Regions from separate parts of the Rudaeicoccus suwonensis genome, predicted to be linked through region 1. Evidence: riboswitches for the same ligand, from Rfam matches in the RefSeq annotation. Region 1 holds a riboswitch; the other holds the start of a gene.
The links. Region 1 has a riboswitch for cobalamin ahead of BKA23_RS00685 (ribonucleoside-diphosphate reductase subunit alpha). Riboswitches for the same ligand answer to the same signal wherever they lie in the genome.
Positions count from the first base shown of each region.

Region 2: it holds a riboswitch for cobalamin, as region 1 does, so the genes downstream of both, BKA23_RS00030 (prenyltransferase/squalene oxidase repeat-containing protein) here and BKA23_RS00685 (ribonucleoside-diphosphate reductase subunit alpha) in region 1, are expected to answer to the same signal.

Region 1 covers NZ_VIVQ01000001.1:142,767-158,908, reverse strand. Annotated here, with positions in the region: gene BKA23_RS00735 (ABC transporter ATP-binding protein) at 1-278, opposite strand, end outside; gene BKA23_RS00730 (TetR/AcrR family transcriptional regulator) at 304-912, opposite strand; gene BKA23_RS00725 (ABC transporter substrate-binding protein) at 990-1,919, opposite strand; gene BKA23_RS00720 (ABC transporter permease) at 2,014-2,778, opposite strand; gene BKA23_RS00715 (ABC transporter permease) at 2,775-3,419, opposite strand; gene BKA23_RS00710 (ABC transporter ATP-binding protein) at 3,424-4,548, opposite strand; gene BKA23_RS00705 (alpha/beta fold hydrolase) at 4,603-5,529, opposite strand; gene BKA23_RS00700 (alpha/beta hydrolase family protein) at 5,531-6,181, opposite strand; gene dcd (dCTP deaminase) at 6,181-6,756, opposite strand; tRNA gene BKA23_RS00690 (tRNA-Gly) at 6,872-6,942, shown strand; cobalamin riboswitch at 7,100-7,328, shown strand; gene BKA23_RS00685 (ribonucleoside-diphosphate reductase subunit alpha) at 7,467-10,040, shown strand; gene BKA23_RS00680 (ribonucleotide-diphosphate reductase subunit beta) at 10,037-11,044, shown strand; gene BKA23_RS00675 (acyl-CoA thioesterase) at 11,255-11,791, shown strand; gene BKA23_RS00670 (Fur family transcriptional regulator) at 11,904-12,416, opposite strand; gene cutA (divalent cation tolerance protein CutA) at 12,413-13,390, opposite strand; gene BKA23_RS00660 (P1 family peptidase) at 13,383-14,486, opposite strand; gene BKA23_RS00655 (acyl-CoA dehydrogenase) at 14,638-16,142, shown strand, end outside.
Region 2 covers NZ_VIVQ01000001.1:217-16,358, forward strand. Annotated here, with positions in the region: partial or broken gene BKA23_RS00005 (hypothetical protein) at 1-255, opposite strand, end outside; gene BKA23_RS00010 (GNAT family N-acetyltransferase) at 408-938, opposite strand; gene BKA23_RS00015 (hypothetical protein) at 935-1,777, opposite strand; gene BKA23_RS00020 (hypothetical protein) at 1,755-2,843, opposite strand; gene BKA23_RS00025 (dihydrofolate reductase family protein) at 3,030-3,677, opposite strand; cobalamin riboswitch at 3,847-3,985, shown strand; gene BKA23_RS00030 (prenyltransferase/squalene oxidase repeat-containing protein) at 4,088-5,764, shown strand; gene BKA23_RS17540 (ABC transporter substrate-binding protein) at 5,766-6,695, shown strand; gene BKA23_RS00040 (CbiQ family ECF transporter T component) at 6,702-7,859, shown strand; gene BKA23_RS00045 (ABC transporter ATP-binding protein) at 7,856-9,469, shown strand; gene BKA23_RS00050 (ECF transporter S component) at 9,462-10,523, shown strand; gene BKA23_RS00055 (GntR family transcriptional regulator) at 11,128-11,856, shown strand; gene BKA23_RS00060 (extracellular solute-binding protein) at 12,010-13,272, shown strand; gene BKA23_RS00065 (carbohydrate ABC transporter permease) at 13,269-14,171, shown strand; gene BKA23_RS00070 (carbohydrate ABC transporter permease) at 14,171-15,070, shown strand; gene BKA23_RS00075 (5-oxoprolinase subunit C family protein) at 15,432-16,142, opposite strand, start outside.

The DNA.
Region 1 (16,142 bases):
GACGCACGGGTGTCGCGGCCGAAGGACATCGCAATACGCGCACCGGTGTACGCCGCCCCGATCGAGCCGCACACCTGGACCACGGTCATCGCGAGCATGATGCCGCCGGTGTGCCAGATGTAGCCGGTGTTGCCCTTGGTGACGCCGTTGTCGATGATGTCGGCATTGAGCGTCGGCAGATAGAGGTTGGCCGATACGTTGATCAACTGCAGCACGCCGAGCGCCGCAAGAAATCCGGTGTACGGTCGCAGCTTCTCCCGGATCAGTGCGAAAAGCATTCTTCCTCCCCCATCACGTTGACCATCAGTTGATTTCGCGTTTCAACGCGCCATACAAAACAGTGTCGACGATCTCCGCGGGCGACAACGGCTCGTTGTCGGTGATGTGCGGATGACTGCCGGCGAAGGCCAGCAGGCGCAGCCGGCGAACGAGTTCGACAGGACTGATCGTCAAGTGTTCGGCATCCGGGGCAATGAGCGCCGCGACGCGCTCATTGGTCTCCCGCGTTGCCGGTGAACGATGCGCCCGGTGCCCGTCCAGCGGGCCGGTGACGCCGAGGGCGGCCATCGTCGTGCAAAAGCCCGCCATCCGTCGCTGCGCCAACGTCACGTATGCCGTCAGCCGTGCCTCCAGCGGCAGCGTGGTGTCGATCGCGGCAATCCCCGCAAGGAACGGCCGGGGATCGAGGACTCGCGCGATGACGGCGTCGAAGAGTTCTTCCTTGTTGCGGAAGACACGGAAGATCGTGCCCTCGGCGACCCCTGCCGCTTCGGCGATCTGCCGGGTGCTGGGTTTGGCGTCAAAGCGCTGGATCGCCTCGACGGTGGCCTCGATGAGGGCCTCCCGGCGTTGATCCGGTGGCAGTGAGGGCGCCCTGCCGGACATGCGGGTCGCGCCGACGGTTCGAGTCATGGCGCGACGATAGCAGGTGAGTGAGTACTCACTCACCTGCTATCGAGGCGTTTCGGCAGCCGTCGAAGCGGCAGCCGTCAGCTCAGGCCGTTGTCGGTGATGAACTGCGTGGCGACGGTGTTGATGTCCATGTGGTCGACCTGGACTTCCTTGTCCATCTCGGCGAGGTTGTCGGTGGTCAGCTTCGCCTGCACGGCATTGAGCACCGCTATGACCTGCGGCGTCGCAACAGACTTGTTGATCAGCGGGATCACACTGTCGGATCCGAAGGCGTGCTTCGGGTCCTGCAACACGACGAATCCGTCGGCCTTGATCGAGGGGTCGGTGGTGAAGATGTTCGCCGCCTGCGCCTGGCCGTTCTTGAGCGCGTTGGGGATCGCATTGCCGGTCAGCGGCAGGAACTTGCCGGGGACGAAATCGTACTTCGTCTTGAGCCCGGGCAGGCCCTGCTCGTTGGTCTGGAACTCCGGTGGTGCGGCGAAGGTGATCTGGCTCTCGTGCTTGACCAGGTCGGCGATGGTCTTCAGCCCCCACTTGTCGGCCGTCGCCTTGGTGACCGTCACGGAGTTGGCATCCTCGGCGCTGGAGACGTTGAGCACTTCCTGACCGCTGGGCAGCTGCTGTTTCAGCGCCGCGACGATCGCGTCGGGCGCGGTCTGGGTCGCCTTCGGGTTGTAATACGTCAACAGCGAGTAGGCGTACTCGGGAACCAGGTTGACCGAACCCTGGTCGAGCGCCTTCAGATAGACCGCCCGTGCACCGATCGGATCGCCGGTCGACGCCTTGAGACCCTTGGCGTTGAGAGCTGCGGCATACACCGCGGCCAGGATCTGCGACTCGGTGAAGTTGGCGGCGCCGACCCGGATGGTGCCCGCGGCCGCGGTGCCGGAGGGAATCCCGGCACCGCTTGCGCTGGACTTGCTCAGCGGGTTGCTGCCGCCACCGCACGCGCTGAGCGTGAGCGTCGCGGCTGTTGCGACGGCGACCAGAGTAAACGTGCGCTTCATCGTGAATCCTTTGTTGGTGGTGTACATCTCATCCGGACGACGCCGGAAGTCGTGAATCTGTCCGTCGTGGCTGCGACAACCAGCAATGCGCATCTCACGGCGTCGCCGACCTGACCGGCTCGCTGATCTGCTCCTTCATCGCCTCGTCGTCGCCGGGCCGCTCAGTATGCCGCGACCGACTGACACGACCGGTCAGTCCGGGCGAGACCACCATCCGTTGCACGGCAGCGAGCAGCAGATCTGCCAGGAGTGCGAGGAGCGCGACGCAGATCGCGCCGGCGGCCATCTCGGGATAGTTGCTCTGCGCGAGCCCGTCGATCAGATACCGCCCCAGGCCGCCGATGCCGACGGTGGCCGCGATCGTGGTGGTGGCCACGACCTGCAGGGTGGCACTGCGCAACCCGGAGAACATCAACGGCAGCGCGCACGGCAACTCGACGCGTCCGAAGACCTGAGCACCGGTCATGCCCATGCCGCGCGCCGCGTCACGGGCGGCAGGATCGACTTCACTGACACCGCTGTAGGCACCGGCGAGCAATGGCGGGATCGCCAGAACCACCAGGACGATGATGCTGGAGATGCTGAACACCGAGGTGCTCTGAATCTTGCTCTGCAGCCACAACGTCACGATCAGCAACAGGCCCAGGCTCGGCACCGCGCGCAATGAGTTGATCACGGTGATGATCCAGCCGCCGCGGCCGCGGTGGGCGATCCAGGCACCGATGGGCACGGCGATGATCGCGCCGATGACCAGCACCACGGCGCAGTAACCGATGTGCTGCAGCACCCGCGCGGGGATCCCGTCGGTGCCGTGCCAGTGGGCTCCGTCGAAGAGCCAGGAAAAGACCTGCTGGATCATGCCGCCACCGCCCGTCGCCAGGGGGTCAGCAACCAGGTGAGCGCGATGATCACGGCGTCGAAGATCAGCGCCAGGAGCACGCAGCCGAGCACGCCCGTCCACATCTCGGCCCAGTAGGTGTTGCTGTAGCCGTCAGTGATGTAGTACCCCAACTGCGGTATGCCGAGCAGCGCCGCGACGCTGACGATCGACACATTGCTGACGGCCGCGACGCGCAGACCGGACGCGATCACCGGCACGGCCAGCGGCAGGTCGACCGCGAAGAACCGGCGCACCGGCGGGTAACCCATCGCGACGGCCGCCTGCTCGGTCTCGCTCGGCACCACCGCCAGAGCGTCGGCGACTGTGCGCACCAGCAGAGCGACCGTGTAGATCGTCATGGCGATGATGACGTTGATCGGATCGAGGATCCCGGTGCCGAGGATCAGCGGCATGATGACGAACAACGCGAGCGAGGGGATCGTGTAGAGCAGGCCGGATCCGCCGATCAGCACCGAGCGCAGCCACGGCACGCGATTGGCCAGCCAGCCGAGCGGCATCGCGATGAGCAGGCCCAGCACCAGTGGAGCTCCCGCGAGCCAGGCGTGCTGACCCGCGCGCGACAGGATCCCGCCGAGGTTGGCCTGGATGAAGGAAAACATCAGGTCACCGGGTGGGGGCGATGTCGGCCGGATCGACATCGGGCCGGTCGGCCGCCTCGATCGCCTGCAAGACCTCGTGCGCTCGGACGGTGCCGCGCAGCACACCGTCGTCGTCGACGAGAACGCCGCGACGGCTGGGCGAGGACAGCGCGGCGTCGAGGGCGGCACGCAACGGCCCGTGCTCACGCGCAACGGTGCCACCGCGATGCAACATGGCGGGTTCGATCGCAGCCTCGATGCGGGCGGGTTCGACCCAGCCCTGTGGCTTCTGGCCGGCGTCGACGACCAGAAGCCATCTGTCGGTCGTCGCCTGCCGCGCCTGCTCGGGCGTCGCGCCCAGCACCACTGTCGGCTCACTGACGACGGGCAGCGGTGGTGCAGAGGTGAAGGTCAGGGCGCGATAGCCACGATCGCGTCCGATGAAGTCGGCCACGAAGTCGTCGATCGGATGCGCCAGCAGGTATGCCGGGTCGGCGATCTGCGCGAGTCTGCCCCCGACCCGCATCACCGCGACCTGGTCGCCGAGCTTCATCGCCTCATCGATGTCGTGGGTGACGAAAACGATCGTCTTGCCGAGCTCGGTTTGCAGGCGTAGGAATTCATCCTGCAGTTGCTCGCGCACCACCGGGTCGACCGCGCTGAACGGCTCGTCCATCAGCATCACCGGTGGGTCGGCGGCGAGGGCGCGCGCGACACCGACTCGCTGCTGCTGGCCACCGGACAGCTGCGCGGGATATCGATCGGCGAAATCGCCTGGCAAACCAACGAGTTCGAGCACCTCGCGAGCCCTGCCGCGAGCTTGCGCCTTCGACTGACCGAGCAGCAGCGGCACGGTTGCGACGTTGTCGACCACTTTGCGGTGCGGAAACAACCCTGCGTGCTGTATGACGTAGCCGATCCCCCGCCGCAGCTTCGCGGCATTGGCGGCAGTGACGTCCTGGTCGTCGATGAAGATCCTGCCGGCGGTGGGCTCGATCATCCGGTTGATCATCCGCAACGACGTTGTCTTGCCGCATCCGGAGGGACCGACCAGCACTGTTATCTGCCCCGTCGGGGCCTCGAGGGAAAGGTCGTCGACGGCTACGGTCCCGTCGGCATACCTCTTGACCACCTGCTCGAAGCGGATCATGGCCAACAAACCTAACGCAGCCCACTGACAACACCCATCGCGCGCAAGGGTGAGTTATCTCCTCGTAAGAAACGCCTTCACCGCGTCGGCTGCTTCGGCCCGACCCCATATCGACAAATGGTCGGCACCCTCGACGAGTTCGACCTGCGCCCACGGCAACAGTTCGGCGGTTTCTTGCGCCTGCGACAGGGGCACATCGACATCGCGCGTGCCGTGCACGATGAGCGTTCGCAGGCCGGAAAGGGCTGCAACATCGAGGTGGTCGGACTCGATCTGGCGCATGTCGCGGCGATAGCCCTCGCGACGTAGGTCCCAGCGGGTCACCCGCTCGAGACCGTCGCGCAGATCCTGGTTTCGTTCACCGCGCAGCACGTGAGTCAGAACGAAGGGCCCGACATTCGTCTGCACGGTGCGATCGGCGATCTGCGTCGCAATCCGTTGCAGCACAGGCATTCTGGCGTAGATCTGAGCCTCGGTCTCGGGCCGGCTGATCGCCGCCAGCAGGATGAGCCCATCACATCGATCACGATGGCGTGCGGCGAATTCCAACGCGGCAGGGCCGCCACCGGAGATGCCGAGCACGACGACACGCTCGACGCCATAGGCGGTGAGGAAGTCGGCCAGCACGTCGGCCTCGGTCGCCGCATCGACACACTCACCGAGCGGCGTGCGCAGGTACCCCGGCCGCGAGGGCGCGAGAACCCGTGCCACCGAGTCGAGGCCGTTGCGGCGAGCGAAGAGCTCGGCCTGGTCGTAGCCGCCAGGCGACCCGTGCAGGATCAGCACCGGTGGCGCAACCACCGGGCCAAGAGCGACGTATTCGACTGGCCCGCTTGCGGTTTCGATCATCTGGCTGCCGGCGAGGATGCGCGAGCGTTCCTGACCCTGCCAGTAACCGTAGTAGGCGACCAGGGACGCGGTGGCGACCGCGGTCGCCGACACGGCCGCTGCCGTCACCTGGTGGGTCAGGTCTCGTCGCACGTCATCTCGCAAGCAGATTCAGTCGCAGGAATGCGGTTGTATGCCGGTGCCACCGCCCCGGTCGCCACAGCATCGCGTGCGAACCGTTGAACGCCCTGTAGGTGGCATCGCCGCCTGCTGTGCGGATCCGGTCGACCAGCTTCTCGGACTCGCGTGCGTCGGTCATGGTGTCCTGGCGACCGTGCATCAGCAAGGTGTGCAGCGGCAGGAACGGCGCGACGTCATACTGCTGCGGGATCCAGGGCGCCAGACCGACGATGGTGCTGACGCCGTCTATTCCCGCTAGTTCCAGGGCAACTCGCCCACCCATCGAGTGGCCGACCAGACCCATCGGCAGTCCGGGGTACCGCTCCTGCAGCCGCCGCACCGCCCAGCGCGCGTCATGCACCGGCGAGCGTTCGGCGCCGTTGTAGCCGCGCACGGCATCGCGCAGGATCGCCGCTCCGATGCGCCCGCCGCTGCGCACTTCGATGTGCTGGGCGAAGGGCAGCATCCGCAACAGGGCCGGCTCGAACTTCGTGACGCCGGTGGTGCTGTCGGGCGCGCCACCGTGCAGCACGAGAGCGATCGCTCGCGGTCGCGGGACTCTCGGCAGAATCAGGATCGGCTGCGAATCGTCGTGCTCCGGCCCCTTCTCCCAGCGCCGACCCATCAGACGTCGGTGCGGTGAAAATTGCTGAACGAACGACTCGCTGTCGGACCGCGCTGACCTTGATAGTGGGAGCCGTACTTCGCGCTGCCATAAGGGTTTTCGGCCGGGCTGCTGAGCTGGAAGAAGCACAGCTGACCGATCTTCATACCCGGCCACAGCTTGATCGGCAGGGTGGCGACGTTGGACAACTCCAGGGTGACATGGCCGCTGAAGCCGGGATCGACGAAACCGGCCGTCGCGTGAGTGAGCAAGCCGAGCCGTCCGAGACTCGACTTGCCCTCGACGCGCGCTGCGATGTCGTCGGGCAGAGTCACCTGCTCATAGGTCGAGCCGAGGACGAACTCCCCCGGGTGCAGCACGAACGGCTCGTCCGGCTCGATCTGCACCAGGCGCGTGAGTTCGTCCTGCTCCTCGGCGGGGTCGATGAACGGGTACTTGTGGTTGTCGAACAGCCGGAAGTACCGGTCGAGCCGGATGTCGATGCTCGAGGGCTGGACCATCGCCTCGTCATACGGCTCGAGTCGCACCCGGCCGGCATCGACCTGGGCCTTGATATCGCGGTCGGAGAGCAGCACGGGGCAAACGCTACCTGCCGAGTCGTGCGGGTGGTCGGTCGCTGGCGCGGAGGTGGTCGGTTAGACTCGCTGCCGCACACGGATCCGCTGCTCTTGGGCACCGGATTCCGGACGCGCGAGTGTAGTTCAATGGTAGAACATCAGCTTCCCAAGCTGAATACGCGAGTTCGATTCTCGTCACTCGCTCCGCGCACTGAGACGGCCCCCGACATCGTGGGCCGTTTCGCTGTTTCCGGCGGACTCGGCGACCGCGATGTGGCGAATTCGCCGGGATGTCGGCCCGTGAAATCACAGCAGTGCAACTACATGATGTAGGGGCTTGGCAATCCGAGCACCACTAGATAGTGTGTGTAACGTAGCTGGTTCGGCACTACATCCGCAGATGGATGTAGAGCCGAGGCAAGAGGGAACCCGGTGGAATTCCGGGACTGCCCCGCAGCGGTGAGTGAGGACGAAAGCCGTCATCAGCACTGGGCGCACAGCCTGGGAAGCGACGGCCGGTAGGTGGTTTCGAGGCGTATGCCGGAGCCGGATTCACGAGTCCGAAGACCTGCCAGCGCCCCACCCGCAACCGCGGGAGGGTGACCGCGGCTCGCGTGGGACGAGCCGGCGGACGAGTGGGCCTGACGCTGCCGGATCGCGCCGCCCCGCCCGCCTGTCGCTTCGTCTCCCGCAAACCCGCGACCAGCGAGGGACGGAGACCACCAGACGTGAGCATTCATGTCACCAAACGCGACGGCACCCGCGAGCCGTATGACGCCGACCGCATCAACCGCGCCATCGAACGTGCGGCCACCGGACTGCCGAACGCCATGTCGATGACCATGCAGATCGCCTCGGAGTTGGCGATCACGCTGTTCGACGGCATCACCACGGAGCAGTTGGACGAGGCTGCCATCAATGTCGCGGTGCAGAACGTCAAGGACGACCCGGATTTCGACGTGATCGCCTCGCGGCTGCTGCTGAAGACGATCTACAAGCGCGTGCTCGGCGACTTCGAGACGCAGAGTGAGCTGGCCCTGTTGCACCAGGCCCGCTTTCCCGGTTACGTCCGGGTCGCGGTCGAGGACGGCTTGTTCGATCCGCGGCTGGCATCGGCCTTCAACCTCGAAGCGCTGGCTGCCGCACTTGACCACCATCTCGATGACGGGCTGCGCTACATCGGCATCGTCACGCTCAAAAACCGATACATGGCAACGGATTCCGCGCGGCGTCCGCTGGAGGTTCCGGCATACTTCTGGATGCGGGTCGCGATGGGCCTGTCGGTGGAGGAGAAGGACCCGACCCAGGCCGCGATCGCGTTCTACCGCAAGATGGCGTCGCTGGATTACCTCGCCGCAGGGTCGACGCTGGTCAACGCAGGCACCTGCACACCGCAGCTCTCGAACTGCTTCGTGATGCAGATGGACGACGACATCGAGCACATCGCCAAGTCGATGCGTGACGTCATGTGGCTGACCAAAGGCACCGGTGGCATTGGTCTTTCAGTGACCAAGCTGCGCTCCGAGGGCAGCCCGATCCGCAGCAACAACACATCCTCGACCGGCCCGATCCCGTTCATGCACACCGTCGACTCGATCCTGCGTGCGGTCTCGCGAGGCGGCAAGAAGTTCGGCGCGCTGTGCTTCTACATGGAGAACTGGCATCTGGACTTCCCGCAGTTCCTCGACCTGCGGCAGAACGCCGGCGACCCCTACCGCCGCACCCGGACGGCCAACACCTCCGTCTGGCTGAGCGACGAGTTCATGAAACGCGTTGTGGCCGATGACGATTGGTACCTCTTCGACCCACTGGAGACGCCCGACCTGGTCGAACTCGTCGGTGACGAGTTCTCGGCCCGCTACGCGGAGTACGTCGCGATGGCCAAGGCCGGCCGGTTGCGCTCGCACCGCCGCCTGCGGGCTCGCGAGCAGTGGAAGGCCATCCTGGTGTCTTTGCAGACCACCTCACACCCGTGGCTGACGTGGAAGGACACCATCAATCAGCGGGCGCTCAACGACAACACCGGCACGATCCACCTGTCGAACCTGTGCACCGAGATCACGCTGCCTCAGGACCTCGACAACGTCTCGGTCTGCAACCTGGCCTCCATCAACCTGTCACGTCACCTGGTCGACGGCGAGTGGGATTGGGACCGCCTCGCCGAGTCGGCCCGTCTGGCGGTGCGTCAGCTGGACAACCTCATCGACGTCACTCGTTCGTCCGTGCCGGAGTCCGAGCACTCCAACAGCGAGAACCGCGCTATCGGCCTGGGGATCATGGGTTTCACCGAAGTCGTCGAGCGGCTCGGTATGGCGTACTCCTCGCAGGGCGCTGCCGATCTCATCGATGAGCTGGTCGAGTTCATCAGCTGGCACGCCATCGACACCTCCTGCGATCTGGCACGCGAACGTGGCGCCTACCCCAACTTCGCGGGATCCGGCTGGTCACGAGGGCTGGTGCCGATCGACACGCTCGACGTACTGCAGGAACGTCGCGGCACGCCCGTCGACGTCGACCGCACCACGCGGATGGACTGGAACGCGCTGCGCGCCAAGGTGGCCGGCGGCATACGGAACGCCACCTTGATGGCGATCGCCCCGACCGCCTCGATCGGTCTCGTCGCCGGCACCACTCCTGGGCTGGATCCGCAGTTCTCGCAACTGTTTTCGCGGGCGACGTCGTCCGGCAAATTCCTGGAGGTCAACCGCAACCTGGTCGCCGCGCTGCAGGACGCCGGTCTGTGGGAGCAGGTGCGTGAGGATCTGCTGCGGGCGCAGGGCGATCTGTCGGCGCTGCCGCAGGTGCCGGAGCAGCTGCAGGCGGTCTTCCAGACGTCTTTCCAGTTGCCGCCGACGGCATTCCTGACCATCGCGTCCCGCGCGCAGAAGTGGATAGACCAGGCCATCAGCCGCAACATCTACCTGGAGTCGCGCGACATCGGCGCCATGGGCGATCTGTATGTCGACGCGTGGCGCAAGGGTGTCAAGACGACCTATTACCTGCACATGAAGCCCCGGCACACTGCCGAGCAGTCGACGGTGCAGGTCAACAAGGCCGCGGCGAGCGGCCGGACGAGTGGCGGCTTCGGCTTCGCACGACGTGCGGCTGCTGCGGCGCCGACACTCGAGACTGCACCTGTTCTCGAGACCGCACTCGACTCCGCGGCTGCAGTCGACGCTGCGCCCATCGAGGCTGCGCCGGTCCAGGCATCGGCACCGACGAACGCGCCGATCGTCATACAAGAGGGTTTCGTCTGCCCGACGGACCCGCAGGAACTTCTGAATTGCGAGGCTTGCCAATGACATCCACCGCCGCACCGACCACCGCGATCCTCGGCACGGGAATCCAGGAAGGTCTGCTGCTGAAACCGATCCGCTACCAGTGGGCCTACGACCTCTACAACCAGGCCGTCGCAAACACGTGGTTTCCCAACGAGATTCAGCTGGGCGAAGACCTTGCCGACTTCGAGCGGATGACCGACGAGGAGCGTCACGCGGTGACCTTCCTGATGAGTTACTTCAACCCCAACGAACTGCTGGTCAACAAGGCGCTGGCGTTCGGCGTCTACCCCTACCTCAACGCGCCCGAGGCGCACCTCTACCTCGCCAAGCAGATGTGGGAGGAGGCCAACCACTGTATGGCGTTCGAGTACGTCCTCGAAACCTTCCCGATCAACCGCGACGAGGCGTATGCCGCACACGCGGACATCCCCTCGATGGTGGCCAAGGAGGAATTCGAGGTCCGCTACATCGAGCGGATGGCATCGCAGACGCTCGACATCACCACCACCGAGGGCAAGCGTGACTTCGTGCGCAACCTGGTGGCGTACAACGTTGTGCTGGAAGGGATTTGGTTCTACAGCGGGTTCATGGTGGCGCTCAGCTTCCGGCAGCGGAATCTGCTGCGCAACTTCGGGTCGCTCATGGACTGGATCGTGCGCGACGAGTCGCTGCACCTGAAGTTCGGCATCAACCTGATCCTGACCGTGCTGGAGGAGAATCCCGATCTGCAGACGGAGGAGTTCGCCGACGAGATCCGCCAGATGGTCCTGGATGCCGTCGAGATGGAGGAGCGCTACAACCATGACCTGCTCCCGCGCGGCATCCTCGGGCTCAACGCCGACTACATCAACACCTACGTGCGATATCTGGCCGACCGGCGATTGGAGGAGCTGGGCTTCGCCGCGCACTGGGGTGTCAGCAATCCGGCCAAGTGGATGGCGACGGCCAACGACACGCTGCAGTTGGTGAACTTCTTCGAATCCACGAACACCAGCTACGAGGTCAACGCACAGGCCGGATCCTGAGCAATCCCTGCTGCGACATTCGACGCCAGGGTGCCCATGCCTGCCCTGGCGTCGAATATCCAAAAGCGGTCGGCCTTGTCAGGTCCACCCCAACAGTGCACCGCGTGTTCATTCGAATCTCGTTTCCACCACGGTATTTTCGAGGATTACGGTGACCGCCGTCGTCATACGTGACGTCGTTCTCGTCATACCCAGATTGAAAGGAATGCTGTGACACGACCTGATGACACCAGGTTGACACTCGCGCACATCATGAGCGCGCACGACACGAATCTGATGGGCACGGTGCACGGTGGCGTCGTGATGAAACTCGTCGACGACGCGGCAGGGACAGTGTCCGCGCGCTACTCGGGCGGGCCGTCGGTGACAGCCATGATGGACGAGATGCACTTTCTCGCACCGGTGCATGTCGGCGACGTGCTGACGGTGAATGCCCAGGTCAATTGGGCCGGCCGATCCTCGATGGAGGTCGGGGTTCGCGTCGAGGCGACCCGATGGAACGAGATCACGGATCCGGTGCACGTGGCTACCGCATACCTGGTGATGGTCGCGGTCGACGGTGAGGGGACACCAAGGGTCGTGCCGGCACTGCACCCGCGCACTGTCGAGGAGGTGCGCCGTCACCGCGAAGCTCAGATCCGGCACGAGCAGCGAGTCGCCCGACGCGACGCCATCCGGGTATCCCGCGCCACCGAATCGGCAGCGACCGCTGAACAAGCAACCTCAACAGCCGCTGCAACTGTATGAGGGGCCTCTCGCCGACCGCGATGTTCGCCGGTAAGGCGGTTACAGGTGCCGCCGCGTCGAATATCGCGGAGGGTTTGGCAAGCGCACGTACAAGCGGGAAGGCGTGGTCGCCTCAGTCGTGATGACCGTGAGCGTGCTGACCGTGGGCGTCAGAGGAGCCGCTGCCCTCGGCGGCAAGGCAGTCCGCGCACGTTCCCAACAACGCCGCGTGCTGTATGTCGATCGTGAACCCCATCTCGTCGCGCAACTGATCGCGCAGTGGTTCCAGCGACCGCATCGGGGCATCGAAGAATCGCTCGCACGTCGTGCACTGCAGATGCGCGTGACTCACATGAGCAGCCGGCGATTCGCGCAGGTGATAGATCGTCGCCGAGCCCGGCACATGCGTGTGCGCCACCAGCCCCAGCTCGGTCAGCGACTGCAACGACCGATAGATCGTCGCCCGGTGCACACCCGGCTCAGCCCCAGCGACCCGAGCAGCGACATCCTCGGCGGTGAGGTGTTCGCGCGACTTGTCCAGCACTCCGAGCACAGCCCGACGAGCCGGTGTCACGCGCTCCCCCGCCTCACGCAACTGCTCCAAAGCTGCTGCTACTGCCGGCGTTTCGCCACTTCCCGCGCTCACGAGACACCCTGCTCGACTGCATCGGTCCGCAGCAGCGACCCCATCGCGGCTCGCAGTTTGGAGCTGATCGACGCCTGCGCGACACCGCATTCGCGCAGGTGCGCCGTGACACGCTCGAGGAAGTCCATGCCCCCGTGCGACAACTCGACCTCCATCTCGCGCCACGCCTGATCCAGTGACGAGTCGATGAGGTTGCGGGTCCACACGTAGTCCTCGCACACACTCGCCAACACCACGCCACGGCCCGACACCTCGCGTTCGACCCGCCGCGTCTCGACCTCGCACACCGGCTGCAGCTGCTCACCGGCCAGCACCTCCGTGAGCTGCCCCGCGAACCCCCGCGGCACGACCTCGCCGTCACCGAGCGCCCCCAGCGGCAACCACTGCTCGACGCGTGAATCCTCGTCACGCGGCAGCTTCAGATGCCAGCCCTCGTCGGTGCCGCCGGTGCGGCGTCGCAGCGTGATGCCGCGCCGGCCGAGACGCACGTCGGTCGTGTCGAAATACGTCGCCTGCAGGTGGTGGTGCTGCGCTTCACCGACCGCGTCGACACCGGGCCACTCCATAGCGTCTGGCGCCGGCCGCCCCTCGGGGAGGGTGAACTTCCGCTCGGTCTCCACGTGTGACTGCGGCATCCCGTCATCGGGTCGGAGGGCCGCGCGCCACCATGCGGCATACGTCTCGTCCACCGGCCCGAGCTGTATGGCGGTGATCTCCGGCACGTCGTACGAATGCAGCTCTCGCACCCGTTGCGCAAGCCCCGCGAAGTGCGCCGTCGACGTCTTGGCGGTCACCAGGATCTCGGTCGCGGTTTCGACGCGCCCCTGCCAGCGGTATGTCGAGCGCATCCCGGGCAGCTGCTGCACACAGGCCGCGAGGCGTTCGTGCACCAGCACCTGGGCGATCGAGTCGGCCTCCTGCGCGCTCGCAACGGCGATGCGCACCTCCAGCAGTTGCTCCGTCACGTCAGTCATTGTGACCCTTCGCACTGGGGAATGCGTCGAGATAGCTGCGCAGTGACACCGGCACCGGCAAGCCCGCCTCGGCGTCCGGCGACGCCTCCGACGAGCCACCAGTCGACTCGCTCGACGCAGGTCCCACGCTCGATGCCGCCAGCATCGCGTGCCCGATCGCCCGCGTCACGCAATCGCCCCCGACGTCAAGCAACTCGTGCAGCTGCATCGCGTCCGGCGCCGGGCGGCCACCGGTCGCGAGCGCGAAGACCGTGTCGCCGTCGAACATCGTGTGCACCGGACGGATGGCGCGCGCCATACCGTCGTGGCCGATGCCCGCGAGCTTCTGACATTGCGCCTTGTCCAAGGCGTGATCGGTGGCCACGACGGCCAGGGTCGTCGCCAGGCCGACACCCAACGAGGGCGGACGAGACTGCGCCAACTGCCGCGCAGCCGCCAGTTCGGAAGCCGACGGCCGCCGCAGGCCGTCGAATTCACCCGGCAGACCGAAGCGCGCGGCATACAGCTCGCCCGTCGCAGGATCGACACACGAACCGGCCGCGTTGACGACGACCAGCGCTGCCACGACCGCACCATCGGCAAGCACCGCGGACGCCGACCCGACTCCGCCCTTGAGTCCACCCGCTGCTGCACCGGCACCGGCCCCCGCGCAACCCTGAGCGGGTGCGTCCGCGGATGCTGCGGCATACGCACGACGACCGAAATCGGCATCCGGCCGGTTCGACGCCGACCCGCCACGCCCGAGGTCGAAGCACACCGCCGCGGGCACGATCGGCACGCGCACACCCGGTTGCACGGGCAACCCGACGCCGTCAGCTTCGAGCGCCGCCATCACCCCGCCTGCGGCATCCAGACCGTATGCCGAACCGCCTGTGAGCACGATGGCATGCACGCGCTGCACCAGGTTGCGCGGATCGAGCAGGTCGGTCTCGCGGGTGCCAGGGCCACCACCTCGCACGTCGACACCGGCCATCGCCCCGTCTGCCCACGGCAGCACGACCGTCGTGCCGGTCAGCCATCCGCCACCGACGCGATCGACATGCCCCACCCGGATCCCCGGCACGTCGACGATGGAGTTGGTCGGCCCAGGTCGCATCCCCCCACTGTGACACGCCGGTACGTGGACCGGGTTGCGCTGTTCTACCGGTCGGTAGCAGAATCAATGGTTACTGGTGAGTAATACCACGTACGTCGGTCCTCCCGTCGCGAGGATCCACGCATGCCGCACGGTCTTTCCTGGAGGAGCCATGTCCCACTACAAGAGCAACGTCCGCGATCTGGAGTTCAACCTGTTCGAACTCCTCGGCCGCGACGAGGTGCTCGGCAAGGGCCCGTATGACGAGGTCGACGTCGACACCGCCCGCGAGATGCTGAAGGAACTCGCGCGCCTGGCCGAAACCGACCTCGGCGAGAGCCTCATCGACAGCGACCGCACTCCGCCGGTCTACGACCCGCAGACCAAGAGCGTGCAGCTGCCCGAGGCCTTCAAGAAGTCCTACCAGGCGTATGTCGACTCCGGCTTCTACAACGTCGACCTGCCGGCCAAGATGGGCGGCACGGTCGTGCCGCCGTCGCTGAAGTGGGGCATGAACGAGCTGGTCCTCGGTGCGAACCCCGCCATCGGCATGTATGCCGCGACCTACTCTTTCGCCAAGCTGCTGGACGTGCTCGGCACCCCCGAGCAGCAGAAGCTCGCCGCGCTGGTCGCCGAGCACAGCTGGGGCGCGACCATGGTGCTCACCGAGCCCGACGCCGGCTCCGACGTCGGCGCAGGTCGCACCAAGGCGGTGCAGCAGCCCGACGGAACCTGGCACATCACCGGCGTGAAGCGCTTCATCACCTCCGCCGAGCAGGACATGACCGACAACATCGTCCACTTCGTCCTCGCGCGACCCGAGGGCGCCGGCCCGGGCACCAAGGGGCTGTCGCTGTTCGTCGTGCCGAAGTTCCACGTCGACCTCGAGACCGGTGAGCTCGGCGAGCGCAACGGTGCCTTCGTCACCAACGTCGAGCACAAGATGGGCCTGAAGGTCTCGACCACGTGCGAGGTCACCTTCGGCGACGGTATCCCGGCCGTCGGCACCCTGCTGGGCGATGAGCACAACGGCATCGCCCAGATGTTCAAGGTCATCGAGCATGCGCGAATGCTGGTGGGCACCAAGGCGATTGCGACTTTGTCGACCGGTTACCTCAATGCGCTCGACTACGCCAAGCAGCGCGTCCAGGGCGCCGACATGACCACCCCGGCCAAGGACGCGCCGCGTGTCACGATCACCCATCACCCGGATGTCCGCCGCAGCCTGATGCTGCAGAAGGCATATGCCGAGGGTCTGCGTTCGGTGATGCTGTTCACCGCCGCACAGCAGGACATCGTCGATGCGGAGTTCCTGCGTACCGGCGCCGAGCCCGAGCCGGGCACCCCGGCCGAGATGGCCGGCAAGCTCAACGATCTGCTGCTGCCGGTGGTGAAGGGTGTCGGCTCCGAGCGGGCCTGGGTGCTGCTGGGCACCGAGTCGCTGCAGACGCTGGGCGGCTCCGGCTTCCTGCAGGACTACCCGATCGAGCAGTACGTCCGCGACGCCAAGATCGACACGCTCTATGAAGGCACGACGGCGATCCAGGGACTCGACTTCTTCTTCCGCAAGATCGTCAAAGACCAGTTCGCCTCGCTGATGCACCTGGCCGGACTGATCCAGGAGACCGTCAAGGGCGGCGACGGCCACGACGGGCTGTCCACCGAGCGCGAGTTGCT
Region 2 (16,142 bases), 140 kb from region 1:
TCCGACGCCCCAAGGCATCTCTTGGCTCGCTGCATGCGCACCGAACGGTGCGCAGTCGTCGCCCGCGATCTCGACAATCGGCCACGCGGGCACGAGCGCGTAGCCGGGCCGCTTCGGTGGTGCGTCCAACTCACCGGTGGCCGATCGAGGATTGGCCTCCCACTCGTCGAAGGTGTGCTGCCACTCGCGGAGGCGGTCATCAAGGTCGCCGGCCTCACCGTGCGCTTCGACAGACACTTCATCGTCTTCGATCACAACCTCGTCCACGATCACACGAATGCCGTCGATGGTTGTGAGATGCGCTTCCGCCTGACTTGTCGGTCGGAGAGTCACCCGTTGGTTCACGACCCGACCTCGCGACTCGAGTGACTAGAACTCATCGGCCGTCCGTTCTGATCATGAGGTCATCATTCATCCGTGCAGCGATGTCCACCAGCGTTGAGAGTGAATAGATCGCAGAGCGTTTGCGCTTGCACCTCGCGCCCGATGAGGTCGAAGCCAGTCTTCTGCAGCACGGCGCGGCTGGCGGGATTCTCGGCGGCGACGTAGGCATAGAGTCGGACATCAGGTGCGTTCGCCAGATGCCATTTCACGAGGCCTGCAGCGATCTCGGTGGCGAATCCGTGACCCCACAGTTCCCGCCGAATCGTGTAGCCCAACTCCCGTCCACCATCGATCGCGCCGAATCCGGCGCGCCCGACGAGGCGGCCGGTGTGATCGGCGACGCGCCACTTCGTGAACCCGGTCTCGGCCTGCTCGGCGATGTATTCGTCGATGAGAACCGTTGTTTCGCTTCGGCTTTCGGGTCTGCCGTTGCGAACGAAGCGCATCGTTTCGACGTCAGAGTGCACAGCAAGCAGGTCGTCGACGTCAGACGGTAGCCACGTCTCGGTGACCAAGCGGTCGGTCCGCAGAATGCACTGACGAGGCATGATCATTGCAGTGCTCGAAGTAGATCCTGCGCCAGTATCGCCGTGGCCACGGAAACCGTCTCGGGTTCTCCGATTCCCTCCTCTGCTCGACCAGCCATCATCGACACCGTTGCGTCGGGGCCGGCCGCCAGGAGGTCTTGGATCTGCGACAGCGCTTCGGCGGTTACCTCGGCGCTGACTTCGTCGGCGGCGAGACGCTCGAACCCGTCGACCAACTCCCCGGTTTCTATGGCCCTCAAAATCCGGTACATGTCATGCGCGTCTTTGTCGTTCAGCCTGTGCGGGGTGTCGATGCGCTCGGAGAGCTTGTGGATCTTGGCGACAAGCAAAGCGGCTGGCCCGGCGACCCGGACATCGAAGCGCCGGGTATCGGAAGGATCGAGCGCTCGCACCTCTTCGATGCTGTGATCCACGACCGCCGCCTCCAGTCCACGGGCGCGCCTCATGGCTCGCCGGTCGTGTGGCGGTACTCGCGCTCCTCGCCGACCGCCCGTCCCGGCGAGCGCGTCGGGGACCATCAAGTCGACAGGAACTCCGAGGCGACTTACCCATGATCCGGGCTGTCCATCGTCCGGATTTGGCTCGAAACCGGCCGAGCGCATCGCAACTTCGACGCGTGGATCCTCACCGAGCATGCGTGGATCAATCGCGAGGTCGCTGTCCTTCGTGGCTTCTGCGAGGGCTACGGGTGCTGTCGAGGTGCGGAGATACACGGCTTGGGCGCCGATAACGACGACCGCCTCGCGATGATCAGCGAGTGCCGCGAGGGCGTCGAGCATCACCGTGCGCGCGACGACCAAGAGGTCGCTGGGCGGGGTTATCTCACTTTCGCCACGATCGTTCATTTTTCTCCATCCACTGCAACAAGTGCTCCGCCTCAGCCGGGCTGCGACCCGGCCCCGTCATCAGATCGACGACCACCTGTGTCGGAGCTGCGATCTGAAGGCCGGTCGAGGTGGTGAGGCTTCGCTCGTACGCGATGTTGAAGTCGGGTTCAGCAAGCACGACGTTCGCTCCGGCTTCGGTGGGGCGGAGCCCCCACGCAGCGGCGGTTTCATCCGCGTTGACGGTGTAGATCATCGCGGAGCGGGCGGGCGCATAGGCGGCCCACTCGGCCGCGGCCAGTGTGCCCGTCATCGCATAGGTCGGTCCGTCGGAAGTAGCCGCACGCTTCTGCAGATCATCGAGACCCCGGGGCGCAATCCATCGGCTTGTTCGCGCGTTGTCCGCGAAGCTGTAGTCCTGGCTCCATCGCCGGAGAAGTGCCCGCCAGTCGGGGACGGAGATGGTCGACGATTCGCCACGTATGGCGAGGCCTTCTCGTTCCAAGAAGTCGATGACCCGGTATCCGGCTCCGGTCGAAACGCGAGCTACTCCGACGAGTTCGCGGACCTTCCACGCACCTCCGAAGTCGGCAAGCGTCCTCACGACTCGGGCGGCGGGCTCACCTTTAAGAGTTCCCCTAGGCCTACCTGGCCCGCGCCATGGATCTTTGTCCAACCCCTTGTCGGACAGGAACAGGCCCGGGTCGCTGAGCGACAGCTGGACGTTGCCCGTCGCGTCGAGGTAGTTCAACCCAGCCCCTGAAAGTTGGGCACGAACCTGAGGAGTGAGATATCGCGCCGCCACGAGCGGCTGTGCGTTTGGCACAAGCTTCGCGGAGCCGGCGAACTGCTCTGCCAGCCCTGGAACATCTCGACCCTCGACGGTCCCCTTCACCTGTACCGCGAGTGTGGCAGTGCGCCCGTCGGGTGCGGTGATCCGAAAGGCAGCATCGGCGCGTCGTCCGAGCAGGTCCGTTGGATCGAAGGTTTGGAGTGCCCAACGCGCAGGTAGCCGTTCCGTCAGTCCGGCGACAGCCTTACGGAGAATCTCGGTCTCGTTGGGCGGTGCCTCGACGGCGAGGACCATGGCGACCATCTCCTTTCAGTTCACGTAACTATACCTCTCCGCTGCCGGCGGAGAGGTATAGTTACCCGAACGCCCAGGGTTCTTCACGTCGAGCGCTCGCCCGACGGTCGCCACAGTCGTGCGCGAGCGACAAGCACTCGGAAGCCAGCCTGTGCACGACGCCCACGCTAATTTCTGCTGAATCTCCTATCGCGTGAAGGTCACGTGGATGGTGCCGCTCTCCGCGACCTCGCTCATCACCGAGTGTGTGGTCTCGAGTCCGCGCAGGTCGTCCCACACGCGGTTGCCGTGCCCGATCAGGATCGGCGCGATCGCAACGTGCAGCACGTCGACCAGGCCGGCACGCAGGAAGTCGCGCGCGACACCGATGCCGCCGCCGACGCACACGTTCAGACCACCAGCGGCAGTAACGGCTTCGGCCAGCACATCTTCGATCGGCGCATTGCGGAAGTGGAAGGTCGTGCCGCCCTTCATCACCAGCGACGGCCGCGGCGCGGTGTGCGTGAGCACGTATACGGGAGTGCGGAACGGCGGCTCGTCGTCCCACCAGCCCTTCCACTCCGGATCGTCGGGGAAGGAGTGCAGGCCGAACATCGCAGCGCCGATGATCTGTGAGCCGATGCCGTCGAAATGCGCTGCGGCATACCGGTCGTCGATCCCGGTCGTGCCCCGGCCGGTGGTGTCACCGAACACGCGCGACTGCATGGTGCGGGTGGCGGTGTACGCCTGCACCAACGGCCCCCAGTCCTCGCCCATCGGGTTGTCCGGCGACGTCCCCGGCGCCGGGCTGTACCCGTCCAGTGAGATGTTCAGGTCGACTCGGACTCGGGTCACGACGGATCTCCTCCTGTATGACGGTGCTCGGTCGCGTCGCCGCCATTTCGATGTGGACGGCGCCGTTGCGCCCGAGAACTCACCATAGGCATGTGCTGTGACAACCGCAGGTGAACAGCGAACGCTGACCGAGATCGAAACCTGTGCCCGTCGTCCGGCGGTGTTAAGGTCTGCCTCGGCGGGAGGCATCTGCGCTCACGCCGTCGAGATTCATCAGGGGAAGCCGGTTCGATTCCGGCGCTGTCCCGCAGCCGTGGTCCACGCCCAGCGTGGTGAGCCGGAATGCCTGATGCCGCTCGGGCAATCACAGGCTGTCGTGGACTGCAGTCGCGCCGAAACCGCACAACCGTCGCATGCGTCGGTGGCCGGTTCAGCTGGGGTCCATCCGTCATACCGGAGGAGTCCCCACCATGCAGGTGCCGATCAACAGGCGGCTGCTCGCCGCGACCGCCGGGGTGCTCACCGCGTGCGCCGGCACGGGTCTGGCCCATGCCCCGAGTTCGTATGCCGCAGTGGGTGGTTCGCCTCTGGCGACCGCTCCGGGCAATCCGGTCGCTGCGACCGCGGCAAGCACCTGGTTGCGCAGCCAACTCGACAGCACCGGCGCGATGCCCGGTTTCGCACCCGGCTCGCCGGACGTCGGCCTCACCATCGACACCTACTGGGCGATGAAGGCGGCCGGCGCACCGAAGGCGCAGCTGGCCAAGACCTGGTCGGCGATCTCCTCGCACGCGCAGGCGTATGCCGGGCCGCAGGTCTACAGCGGAGTCACCTACATCACGGCCGGCGCGTCGGCGAAGGTGCTCTTTGCCGCTGCGACCGCGGGCGTGAGTCCGGTCCTGACTCAGCCTGGCGGCTACAAGCTCAACATCCTCGATCAAACTCTCGCGCTGGTGAACCAGAAACCCGGTCCTGAGCACGGCCGACTACAGGATCCGGCCGCCGACGGCCCGGACAGCTCGAACCTCTTCAGTCAGTCGCTGGCCGTGCTCGGCTTCGTCGGCATGAACGAGCAGAAGACGACCAAGCGGGCCGTCGTGCAGGATGCCGTGAACTTCCTGCTCACCCAGCAGTGCAGCGCCGGCTACTTCCGGATGTTCTACAACGACAACCTCAGCTGCAACGCGGCTCGACCCAGCGGCAACGCCCAGCCGGACAATGACGGCACCTCGATGGGGTTGCAGGCCCTGATGGCGGCGAAGGCAGCCGGGCTGAGCGTGCCGCAGAGCGCGATCACCCGCGGCGCGGCCTTCCTTGTGTCGGCGCAGAAGGCGAACGGCAGCTTTGGTGGCGGCGTCTCGACCGAGTCACCCAACAGCAACAGCACCGGGCTGGCCGCAGCGACCTTGCAGGCAGCCGGTGAGATTCACGCAGCAGCAAAAGCCGGCGCGTGGATGACCACGGTGCAGGCGATGGAGCCCCGCATCAAGGGCACGCCGCTGGCTGCGGACGCCGGTGCGATCGCCTACGACCAGCCGACGTTCGCCGCCGCGCTGAAGAGCGGTATCGGCAGCATGGTCGGGGTCTGGCAGCGCGCGACGCCGCAGGCGATCTTCGCGTTCGCTCGCGTGCCCTTCATCGACCTGGTCAGCACTGTCAGTCCGACGAAACCCACTCCCACGCCCACACCCACTCCGACCAAGCGCTCGCCGAAGCCGACGCCCTCGCACACCACGACGCCGAAGCCGACATTGCCTGCGAGTCCGGCTGCCACGGCTGTGCGCCCGACCGCAGCGTCCAGCGCGACGTCCGCTGCCGGTGTCGTGGTCGGTGGCTCCGGTGGTGGAGGCGCTGCGGCGGGCTTGGCCGGCTCGAATCTGATCGCCGGAGCTGCGCCGCAGGGCGCGACCGGCGATGCTGCGCCAACCGCGACGGCCTCGGCAACGACCTCTGCCTCCGTCATACCGCCCGCGAGTTCGACGAGCACTCCGCGGGCCACCGGCCAGGCCGACGTGGCCGCCCTCGGGTCGCCGAGTTCGGCTCACGGCGGCACGAACGAGTGGCCGCTCACGATCGCCATCGTCATCGGTGCGCTCGCCGCCGGCGCGTTGCTGGTGACCCCACGTCTGCTGAAGAAGGAGGACTGAGATGCGGCGTCTTGCCCGATCCACCGCGGCAGTCGCGCTGGCGCTCGGCGCCACCGGCACCCTCGGCGTTGCCACCGCACCGCAGGCGCTGGCAGCCGGTTACAACGGCTTCTGCACCACCTCCACCGGCGTGACCGTCGTGGTCGACTTCCAGCAGCTCGGTGGCGGAGTCGTCGTCCGCTGCGCGCCTTCGATCCCGGCCGGCGGCACCGGCCTGGACGCCCTGCAGAACGCAGGCGTGCCGTATGCCGGAGTCGCGCGCTGGGGCGACGCCTTCATCTGCCGGTTGTTCAACAAGCCGTCGGCCACGCAAACGCTTCCGGTCACCGGCGACCCGTCATACAAAGAGGCGTGCGTCAACACCCCGCCGGCCTCGGCCTACTGGTCGTACTGGTTCGCGCCCAACGGCGGCACCTGGACCTACAGCCAGTTCGGTGTGACGAATCGCTCCGCGATCAAGGGCGGCTTCGAGGGCTGGTCGTTCTCCCTGAACGCCACGGCCGGGAGCAACCCGCCGCCGCGCATTGCCCCGGTGCGTCCTCAGACGTCGAGCCCGACGCCCACCCCGACCACGACGAGCACGACCGCGCCCCACAACGGTGGCGGTGGTGGCGGCACCACTCAGGCGACTGCTCCGGCTCAGAACACCGGCTCGACGGCTCTGCCATCGAGCCTGGCTGCGCATGAGCCGGCCAGCCAGCAAGCCGCCGAATCCAAGGTCAACCCCTCGCAGTCCGCCGCCATCGCAGCCGCGGGTGCGGCACAGAACGCCAAGAATCAGGGGCTGATCGTCAACTCCAACGCGCTGAACCAGCAGGTCGCCAAGGAGCAGTCGACCAGTCTCAACCTGCCCACGCTCATCGGCGCCGGGGTGCTCGCATTCCTGGTGGTCGCCGGCATCGGCACGCTGATCCGCCGCCGCGGGCACTGAACGGTCATGCCGGTGCTCGCCGAAATCGGCCGGTGGCTGCGCTTTTCGCGGTTGCCACGCAACATCCATCCGGTGGCGTGGTGGGTGTGGGCGATCAGCGTCGCGGTCGCGGCCACCTGGACGACGAACCCGTTGTTGCTGCTCCTGCTGATGGCGGCCTCGACGTGCGTGGTGCTGCGCCGTCGTGGCGACGCGCCCTGGTCACGGTCCTTCCGTCTTTACGTCATGCTCGGTGCGACGATTGTGGTGCTGCGCGTGTTCTTCCGCATCGTCTTCGGCGGAGGCGAGGGCACCACGGTGTTGCTGCGACTGCCGGACATTCCGCTGCCGCAGTGGGCGGCCGGCATCCGACTGTTCGGCACCGTCTCGGCGCAGTCGGTGCTCGGTGGTCTTTATAACGGGCTGCAGTTGGCGGCGATGGTGCTGTGCGTCGGTGCCGCGAATGCGCTCGCCAACCCGAAGCGCTTGCTCAAGGCAGTCCCCAACGGGCTGTATGACGTGGGAACCGCTGTCATTGTGGCGGTTTCGGTCTTCCCGCAGCTGGCCGAGAGTGTGCAGCGGGTGCGTCGGGCGAGACGCCTGCGTGGTGGTCTGGGCAAACGGCACGCGGTGCGGGCGGTCGTCATACCGGTGCTCGCCGATGCCCTGGACCGCTCACTGCTGCTCGCCGCGGCGATGGACTCGCGCGGCTACGGCCGGCACGGTCGCGACGGTGCACGCGCTGGTGCAATCACCGGCGCCTTGACGATCGTGGGCATGATCGGTGTCTGCATCGGTGCGTACAACATGCTCGGCCCGGACCCGAACTTCTGGCTGAAATGGCCCGCGCTCATCGGCGGGCTGGTCCTCGGCTGCAGCGGACTGTTCGTGGCCAGCACCCGGGTGCGCACCACCCGATACCGGCCTGACCCGATCGACCTCACCGCCGTTCTCGTCGGGGCGTGCGGGCTCGGCACGGTCGTGCTGATGTATGCCGCAAAGCAGTGGCAGCCGGCGCACCTCGTGCCGACGTTGCAGCCGTTGGAATGGCCGGTCATCGACACCCTTCCGCTGCTGGCCGCGCTCGTTGCGATGCTGCCCGCGTGGATTGCTCCGCACGCGCCGATGTCGACGAGCTCAAGTCCGGAAACCGTTGTGCCGCAAGAGATCGGAGTCGCCGCATGATTCGCCTCGAGCAGGTCGGGGTGCGTTACTCCGGTGCGACCGAGGATGCCTTGTCGGACGTCGATCTGAGCATTCCCGAAGGTGAACTCGTGCTCGTCGTCGGCAGCACCGGCGCCGGCAAGTCGACCTTGCTCGGCACGATCAACGGGCTGGTCCCGCACTTCACCGGTGGGCGGCTGCGCGGGCGGGTGACCGTCTTCGACTACGACACCCGCACCCACCCGCCGCGCGAGATGGCTGACGTCGTGGGGCGCGTCGGGCAGGACCCACTCGCTGGATTCGTCACCGACACCGTCGAGGAGGAACTCGCCTACTCGATGGAGCAGCTGGCCGTTGCGCCGAGCACCATGCGCAAACGGGTCGAGGAGGTGCTCGACCTGCTCGGCATCGCGGAGCTGCGGGCACGCCCACTGCACACGCTGTCCGGTGGCCAGCAGCAGCGTGTCGCCATCGGCAGCGCCCTCACCGCAGGCCCCCGGGTGCTCGTGCTCGACGAGCCGACCTCGGCGCTCGACCCGACCGCCGCCGAAGATGTGCTGGCAGCCGTCACGCGGCTCGTGCACGACCTCGGGACGACCGTCGTCATCGCCGAGCACCGGATGGAACGCGTTGTGCAGTATGCCGATTCGCTCGTTGTCGTCACCGGCGACCGGAACGTGCTGACTGGTCCGCCAGCGCAGTTGATGGCGCAGTCGCCGGTGGCGCCTCCGGTCGTCCAACTGGGACGGCTGCTCGGCTGGCACCCGCTGCCGTTGTCGGTCCGCGACGCACGGCGATGCGCCGGACCCGCCCGCGACATACTCGCCGGCCGTGAGCCGCGGAGACGCAGCCGCAGCGGCGACGGATCGGTCGCCTTGCGTGCCCACAAGGTCACCGTCGCGTATGGCGACAAGGTGGCCGTGCGCGAGGTCAGTGCGGACCTGCAGCGCGGCACGGTCACTGCCCTGATGGGCCGCAACGGCTCCGGCAAGTCCTCACTGCTGTGGGCCTTGCAGGGTTCGCTGAAGCGGCACAGCGGCTCGGTCGAGGTGGATGGACGCGATCCCGCCGCGCTGTCGGCGGACAAGGCCCGCGCGCGCGTCGGGCTCGTGCCGCAGTCGGCCTCGGATCTGCTCTATCTGGAGACGGTGTCCGCCGAGTGCCGGGCGGCTGACCTGTCCGCGGGTGCGGTCGGTGGTACGTGCAGGGCGTTGTTGGACGACCTGGTCCCCGGCATACCCGGGGAGCAGCACCCTCGGGACCTGTCCGAGGGTCAGCGGTTGGCGCTGGTGCTGGCGGTGCAGCTGACGGCTCGGCCGAAGGTGGTGCTGCTCGACGAACCGACGCGCGGGCTTGACTACAGCGCGAAGGCGCAGCTGGTGAATCAGCTGGATCTGCTTGCTCAGCAAGGGCATTCGATCATGGTCGCAACGCACGACGTGGAGTTCGTCGCGCAGGTCGCTGATCGGGTGATGGTGCTGGCCGAGGGCGAACTCATCGCCGACGGGCCGACCGCCGAAGTGGTGGCGTCGTCGCCGATCTTCGCGCCGCAGGTGGCCAAGGTGCTCGCGCCGCAACCGTGGCTGACGGTCGATCAGGTCGAGGCCGGGCTGGCGGGTGCGCGTGTCTGACGGGTCGCGGGTGTCGATGAGTTCGGGGCTGTCGCCGTCGGCACAGTCGCCGCAGCCGCAGCCGCAGCCGCAGCCGCAGCCGCAGCCGCAGCCGCAGCCGCAGCCGCAGCCGCAGGTGTCGGCGTCGGCGTCGGTACGGTCGCCGTTGTCGGACGTGAAGACGGACGCGAAGACGGACGCGGAAGCGGGGTGGCCGGGCGGCGGTGGCCTCGGCGATCGGTTGCCGGACTTTGTTGCCGCGCTTGACGGTTCGGCCGTCCGACTGGGCAAACGCTCGATCATCGCGCTGAGCTTGACCTCGGTCGCCGGAGTGATGATGTTCTTTTGGCCGCTGCTGGTGCGGGTCAAACCATCCGGTCTGCAACACGGGGCCGATGCGCCATACATCTTCGTCGCGGTGCTGCCCGTGCTCGTGCTGATCGTGCTCGCCCAGATTTCCGAAGGCGGCATGGATTCCAAGGCGCTCGCGATGCTCGGCGTTTTGTCGGCGGTCGATGCCGCCCTGCGTCCGCTCGGTGCCGGTGTGGCCGGGATCGAGACGGTGTTCTTCCTGCTGATTCTGGCCGGGCGGGTCTTCGGTCCAGGCTTCGGGTTCGTGCTGGGCTGCACGTCGCTGTTCGCGTCGGCGCTGCTGACCGCGGGTGTCGGCCCATGGCTGCCGTTTCAGATGTTGTGCTCTGGATGGATCGGGCTCGGCGCCGGTCTGTTGCCGCGACGCGTGCGCGGCAAGCGGGAGCTGGCGATGTTGATCGGCTACGGGATCGTGGTCGCCTATCTGTTCGGCGCGCTGATGAACCTGTGGTTCTGGCCGTTCATCACCGGTGCCGACGTGCCCTACTACTCCGGTCAGATCTCGTATGCCGCGGGCGCGCCCATCCTCGAAAACCTGCACCGGTTCCTGATTTTCACGTTGCTGACCTCCACCGGTGGTTGGGACACTGGGCGCGCGATCACCGACACGATCGCGCTGATCACCTTCGGTCCGGCGGTGCTGGCGGTGTTGCGTCGAGCAGCCCGCCGGGCGTCCTACGACCCGATCCGCTCCAGTGACTGACGCAACCGGCGCGAGTGTCACGCATGCGCCCGGGAACGCTGCGAGTGTCACGGACGCGCCCTGGGGTGGCGGTGTTGAGGGCAATTGCGTTCCAATGGCATGCGCCGGGGGCGCTGGCGTGCCAGTGGTTGATTAAGTGGTGGTGCATCGTGCGCCACGCCGCGAGTGTCACGGACGCGCCCTGGGGTGGCGGTGTTGAGGGCAGTTGCGTGCCAGTGGCGTGGATCGGGGGCGCTGTCGTGTCAGTGGTGGTCGCGAGTGGCACGTGCGTGCCCGCTGCGGCGCGAGTGTCACGCATGCGCCCTGGGATGTCGTGAGTGTCACGGACGTGCCCTGCTGCGGCGCGAGTGTCACGCAGGTGCCGCGGGGCGGCGGGATTGAGGGCAGTTCCGTGCCAGTCGCGTGCGTTGAGGGCGCTGTCGTGCCAGTGGTGAGCGTGCAATGCCCTAGCGTGCCAGTGGTGAGTGTGGGTGCTCGCGAGTGACACGTGGGCGCCCCGGGGCGGTGCGAGTGACACGAAAGCGCAGTAGTTGGTCTAGACCAATCGCAGATCCCGTGGTTGACTTCGGCGACCAGTCGTCGAGTCGGCCGAAGGGATGTGATCGTGGCCATCGAACCCCACGTGCCCGAGCCGAAGTATGTCGCAGTGAAGCATCTGCTGCTCGACATCATCGCCGAACTTGGCGCCGGCGCCGCGCTACCGACGGAACGTGCTCTGGCGCAACAGTGTTCGACGTCGCGCACCACCGTGCGTCAGGCCATCAACGAGCTCGTCGTCCAGGGTCGCATCGTGCGCCGCCAGGGCGCGGGCAACTTCGTCGCCGACGGCAAGATGAACTGGCCGCTCTATCTGGCCAGTTTCACCGAGCAGGCCGCCGCCAACGGCATGGTCGCGACCTCGCAGACCATCGGCACGAAACGCGAGCGCGCGAATGCCGAAGTCGCCGAACGTCTTGCGGTCGAGCCAGGTGATCCGGTCTATCGACTGGACCGGTTGCGGATCGCCGACGGCGTGCCGATGTGTGTGGAAACCTCTGTGCTGTCAGCGGATCGGTTCCCCGGGCTCAGCCGTCGAATCCGCTCGGTCGGCTCGTTGCACTCGCTGCTGGGCGAGCAGTATGACGTCGAACTCACCCGCGGCGAGGAGACCATCCAGATCGAGCCGGCCACGCCCCGGGTGGCCGGACTGCTGGATCTCGACGTTGGCGCACCGTTGCTGGTGGTGCGTCGTCACAGTTTCGACAAGCGCGGCACGCCGGTCGAGTGGGGGACGACGTGGATGCGTGGCGACGGTGTCGTCTTTGTCGCGCACCTCGAAGTCCGCCGTTCGTGACCGCGCTGCGGCATACAGCTCGGGCCGGACGAAAAGAACTGACAGCCGGTAAACAGTTGATAAATGGTCTAGACCAATCTTGTGATCGCCAGTAGTGTCGCCTGCATCCACCCGGGTGCTCCGGTGGCACGCTCAAACCGGAAAGAAGAACCCATGTCGCGCAAACTCATCGCATCGCTGGCCATCGCCGGCGTCGGATCGCTCGCCCTGACCGCATGTGCGGGAGGCGGCGGGACCAAAAGCACGTCTGCCGGCACCGGTCCCGGCGGGGTGACCACGCTGAAACTCGTGGTCGCCGACTACGGCACCGGCCCGAGCAACACCAGCAGCAAGTACTGGCAGAGCATCATCACCGCGTTCGAAGCGCAGAACCCCAAGATCAAGGTCAACGTGACCGCGATCAACTGGAACGACTTCGACAACCAGGTTCAGACGATGATCCAGAACCACCAGTACCCCGACATCACCGAGGGTGACTACTTCGCCAACTACGCGCAGGAGAAGCTGCTCTATTCCGCCGACCAGGTGCTGAGCAACCCGGACAACCTGCTGCCGGTCTTCAAGAATCAGGGCAGCTACGACGGTGTGCAATACGGCATGCCGTGGACCACCAGCAGCCGCACGCTGTTCTACAACAAGAAGCTCTTCGCCGAGGCGGGCATCACCACGCCGCCGACCACGTGGGCGCAGGTACAAACCGACGCGACCAAGATCAAGGCCACCGGCAATGTCGGCTACGGCCTGCCGCTGGGGCCGGAGGAGGCCCAGGCCGAGGCACTGCTGTGGTTCCTCGGTAACGGCGGCGGTTACCAGAACGCCTCGGGGCAGTACGACATCAACAGCACGCAGAACGTGCAGACACTGGACTTCCTCAAGAGCTTCGTCGCATCAGGCGTCACCGAGCCGAACCCAGCCTCCAAGAACCGCACCGACCTGTGGCAGCAGTTCGCGTCCGGCACGATCGGCATGATCAACGGCTCGCCGGCGCTGATCCCGATCATCAACAGCGGCGGCAAGCTGACCAGCAGCGACTGGGCCTCCGTGCAGATCCCCGGCAAGAACGGTCCGCTCAACACCACCCTCGGTGTGTGTGACAACGTCGCGGCGTTCAACGCCAACGGTCACCAGGCCGCCATCAAGGCCTTCCTCGACTTCGCCTACCAGGACAAGTACCAGCTGCAGTTCGACAAGGAATACGACCTGCTGCCGGCCACGACCTCCGCGACCCAGGCGCTGTCGTCCGACCCGATCTTCGGGCCCTTCCTCAAGGCATTGCCGCAGTCGGTGCAGTACCCGAGCACGACCAGCTGGGCCAACACCAAGACGCAGATCCAGCAGACGATCGGCACGGCGTTGACGGGCAACCCCAAGTCGGTGCTCGACCAGATCCAGCAGACCGCCACCAAGAGTCAGTGAGCACCAACGTCCCACGGGCCAACCCACTGCGGCGGTTCACGCCGCTGCTGTGGGTGGGCCCGGCCGCCGCGCTGATCATCGGCGTCGTCATCTGGCCCGTCGTGGTGATGGCCACGACATCCACGCTCAACATCAGCCCGGACGGCTTCAACCTCGGATCAGCGGGCCTGGGCAACTACCGAGAGCTTTTTCAGGAGATCGCGCTCCCTGGCGTGCTCATGCGCACTGCCGTCTGGGTGGTGGGCGTCGTGGTCGTCACGATGGTCGTCTCACTGTTGCTGGCGCAGTTGTTCAACCAGGCGTTTCCTGGCCGCCGGGTTGCGCGGTGGGCCCTGATCGCGCCGTGGGGCGCGTCGGTGATGATGACGTCACTGATCTTCCGGTGGGCGCTCAACGCTCAGAACGGCGTCGTCAACGTCATACTGCACGACCTGGGTCTGGTGAATCTCGGCACAGATCAAGCAGATTGGCTGGGTCGGCCGGTCGCGGCATTCGTCTGGATGATGGCGGTCGCCGTCTTCGTGTCGCTGCCGTTCTCGACCTACGCGATCCTCGCCGGGCTGCAGACGATGGACTCCGCGGTCTACGAAGCGGCCCGCGTCGACGGCGCCAGCCCGTGGCGGATCTACCGCTCGATCACCCTGCCGCTGCTGCGCCCAGCGCTGATCGTCGCCACCCTCATCAACGTCATCAACGTGTTCAACTCCTTCCCGATCATCTGGGAGATGACCCGCGGCGGCCCCGGCTACTCGACCAGCACCACGACGACATTCATGTTCATCCTGAAGCAGAGCTACATCGGTGAATCCGCGGCGCTGTCGGTCATCAACTTCGCGATCGTGGTCATCGTCGCCCTGGTGTTCCTCAAGGTCGCCAAATGGAAGGACCAGGTCGACTGATGAGCTCCATCGCAGAACCTCTGCCCGCCGAGACGTTGTCCGGAGAATCGTTGCCGCCCAAGCGTGTTCGGCGCCCACGTGCGCCGATCACGACGCGCAAGCTGATCCTGTCCGTCATCGCGTATGCCGTTGCTCTCGTCTTCGTGCTGCCGTATGTCTTCATGGTGCTGACCGCCATGCGACCGGCGTCGGACATCTCGGCACCAACGCTGCTGCCTGACCACTTCGACTTCTCCAACTTCACCTCGATCTGGAGCACCGGCTTCGGCAGCAACCTGGGCGCCAGCCTCATCGTCGCCGGTGGCGCGACCGTGCTGGTGCTGCTCGTCGCGGTGCCGGCGGCGTACTACTGCGCACGACGCCGATTCCGTGGGCGGATGCTCTTCCTGGTCATGGTGCTGGCCACGCAGATGTTCCAGCCGGCCGCGATGCTGGTCGGCATACAGCGGGAATTCATCCAGTTCAACCTGCCACCGCTGGTGTCGCTGATCCTGATCAACGGCGGATTCAACATGGCCTTCGCGATCTGGATTCTGACGGCATACTTTTCGTCGATCCCGGCCGAGCTGGAGGAAGCGGCCATGGTCGACGGGTCGAGCCGGCTCGGGGCGCTCGGGCGGATCACCCTGCCGTTGGCGATGCCCGGCATCATGACCGCGCTGATCTTCACCTTCATCGCGGCGTGGAACGAATTCATCGTCGCGCTGACCCTCACACTGGGGCAGTCCTCGGGCAACACCCCGCTGACCGTCGCGATCAACAACTACATCGGGCAGTACTCCATCGACTGGGGTCACCTGTTCGCCGGTTCGGTGATCGCGACCGTGCCCGTCATCATCCTGTTCGCGGCCATCGAAGGACGAGTGGTCGGCGGACTGACCGCCGGTTCGATCAAGTAACGGCGGGCGAGCCGTGGGAACGCTGCGAGTGTCACGGGCGTGCTGCGGTGTGGCGTGAGTGTCACGGGCGTGCCCCGATGTGCAGTTGCCGAAGGCCATTCCGTGCCAGTGGCGTTCACAATGGGCGCTTCCGTGCCAGTGGCTTTCACTGGGGGCGATTTCGTGCCACACGGATCACTGCAGTCCTCGGCTGGAGTGCCCGCAGCGACGCCGCGCGTCATACAAGGCAGTGCGCGGTCCACAGTGACGGCGCGCGTCATACAAACGGCAAGGACGCCGGACCGCCCCACCAGAGATCGCGGGGGCGCGAACACGGTCAGCTGGTGCGGAATCTCACCCGGTCGCCGGGGCGCGAACACCATCAGCTGGTGCGGAATCTCACGCGGTCGCCGGGGCGCACTTGCGCCAGGCGGTCGACGTCGGAGTCGCGCACGACCGCGATCACGGGGTAGCCACCAGTCGTCGGATGGTCGGCGAGGAATACGAGGGGTTGGCCGTTCGGCGGCACTTGGATTGCGCCACGGACCATGCCCTCGCTCAGCAGTTCATCGAAGCGTGCGCGTTGCAGCGTCGGCCCGGTGAGCCGGATGCCGACCCGGTCCAACTCGCCCGTCGCAGACCATGCCGAGTGCGTCAGTATGTCGATCGCGACGTGCGTGAACCAGTCGTCCCTCGGCCCGAGTATGACGCCGACCTCCACGTCGCCGATCCATCGTCCGGGCTGAAACGCCTGCGGTTGAGGCGAATTCGTCGCCTCTCCGATCGACAGGTGATCACCGGGTGCAAGTGGCGCCGGTCCGAGACCGGCCGCGGGTGAAGACGCTGCGCTTCCGTACAAAAGCGGGGCTTGAACTCCGCCGCGCACGGCCAGGTAGGTGCGCAAACCGACCTGCGGCACACCGATCGAAAGGGTCTCACCGGCGCGCATGGTCAGGGCTGCACCGAAGGCAACCGGCCGACCGTCGACGCGCACCTCGGCAGGTGCACCGGTTACTGCGACCAGCCGGCGGCTGGTGGCGCGCACGGTCAGTCCGCCCATCAGCAATTCGATGCCGGCAGCGCTGATCTCATT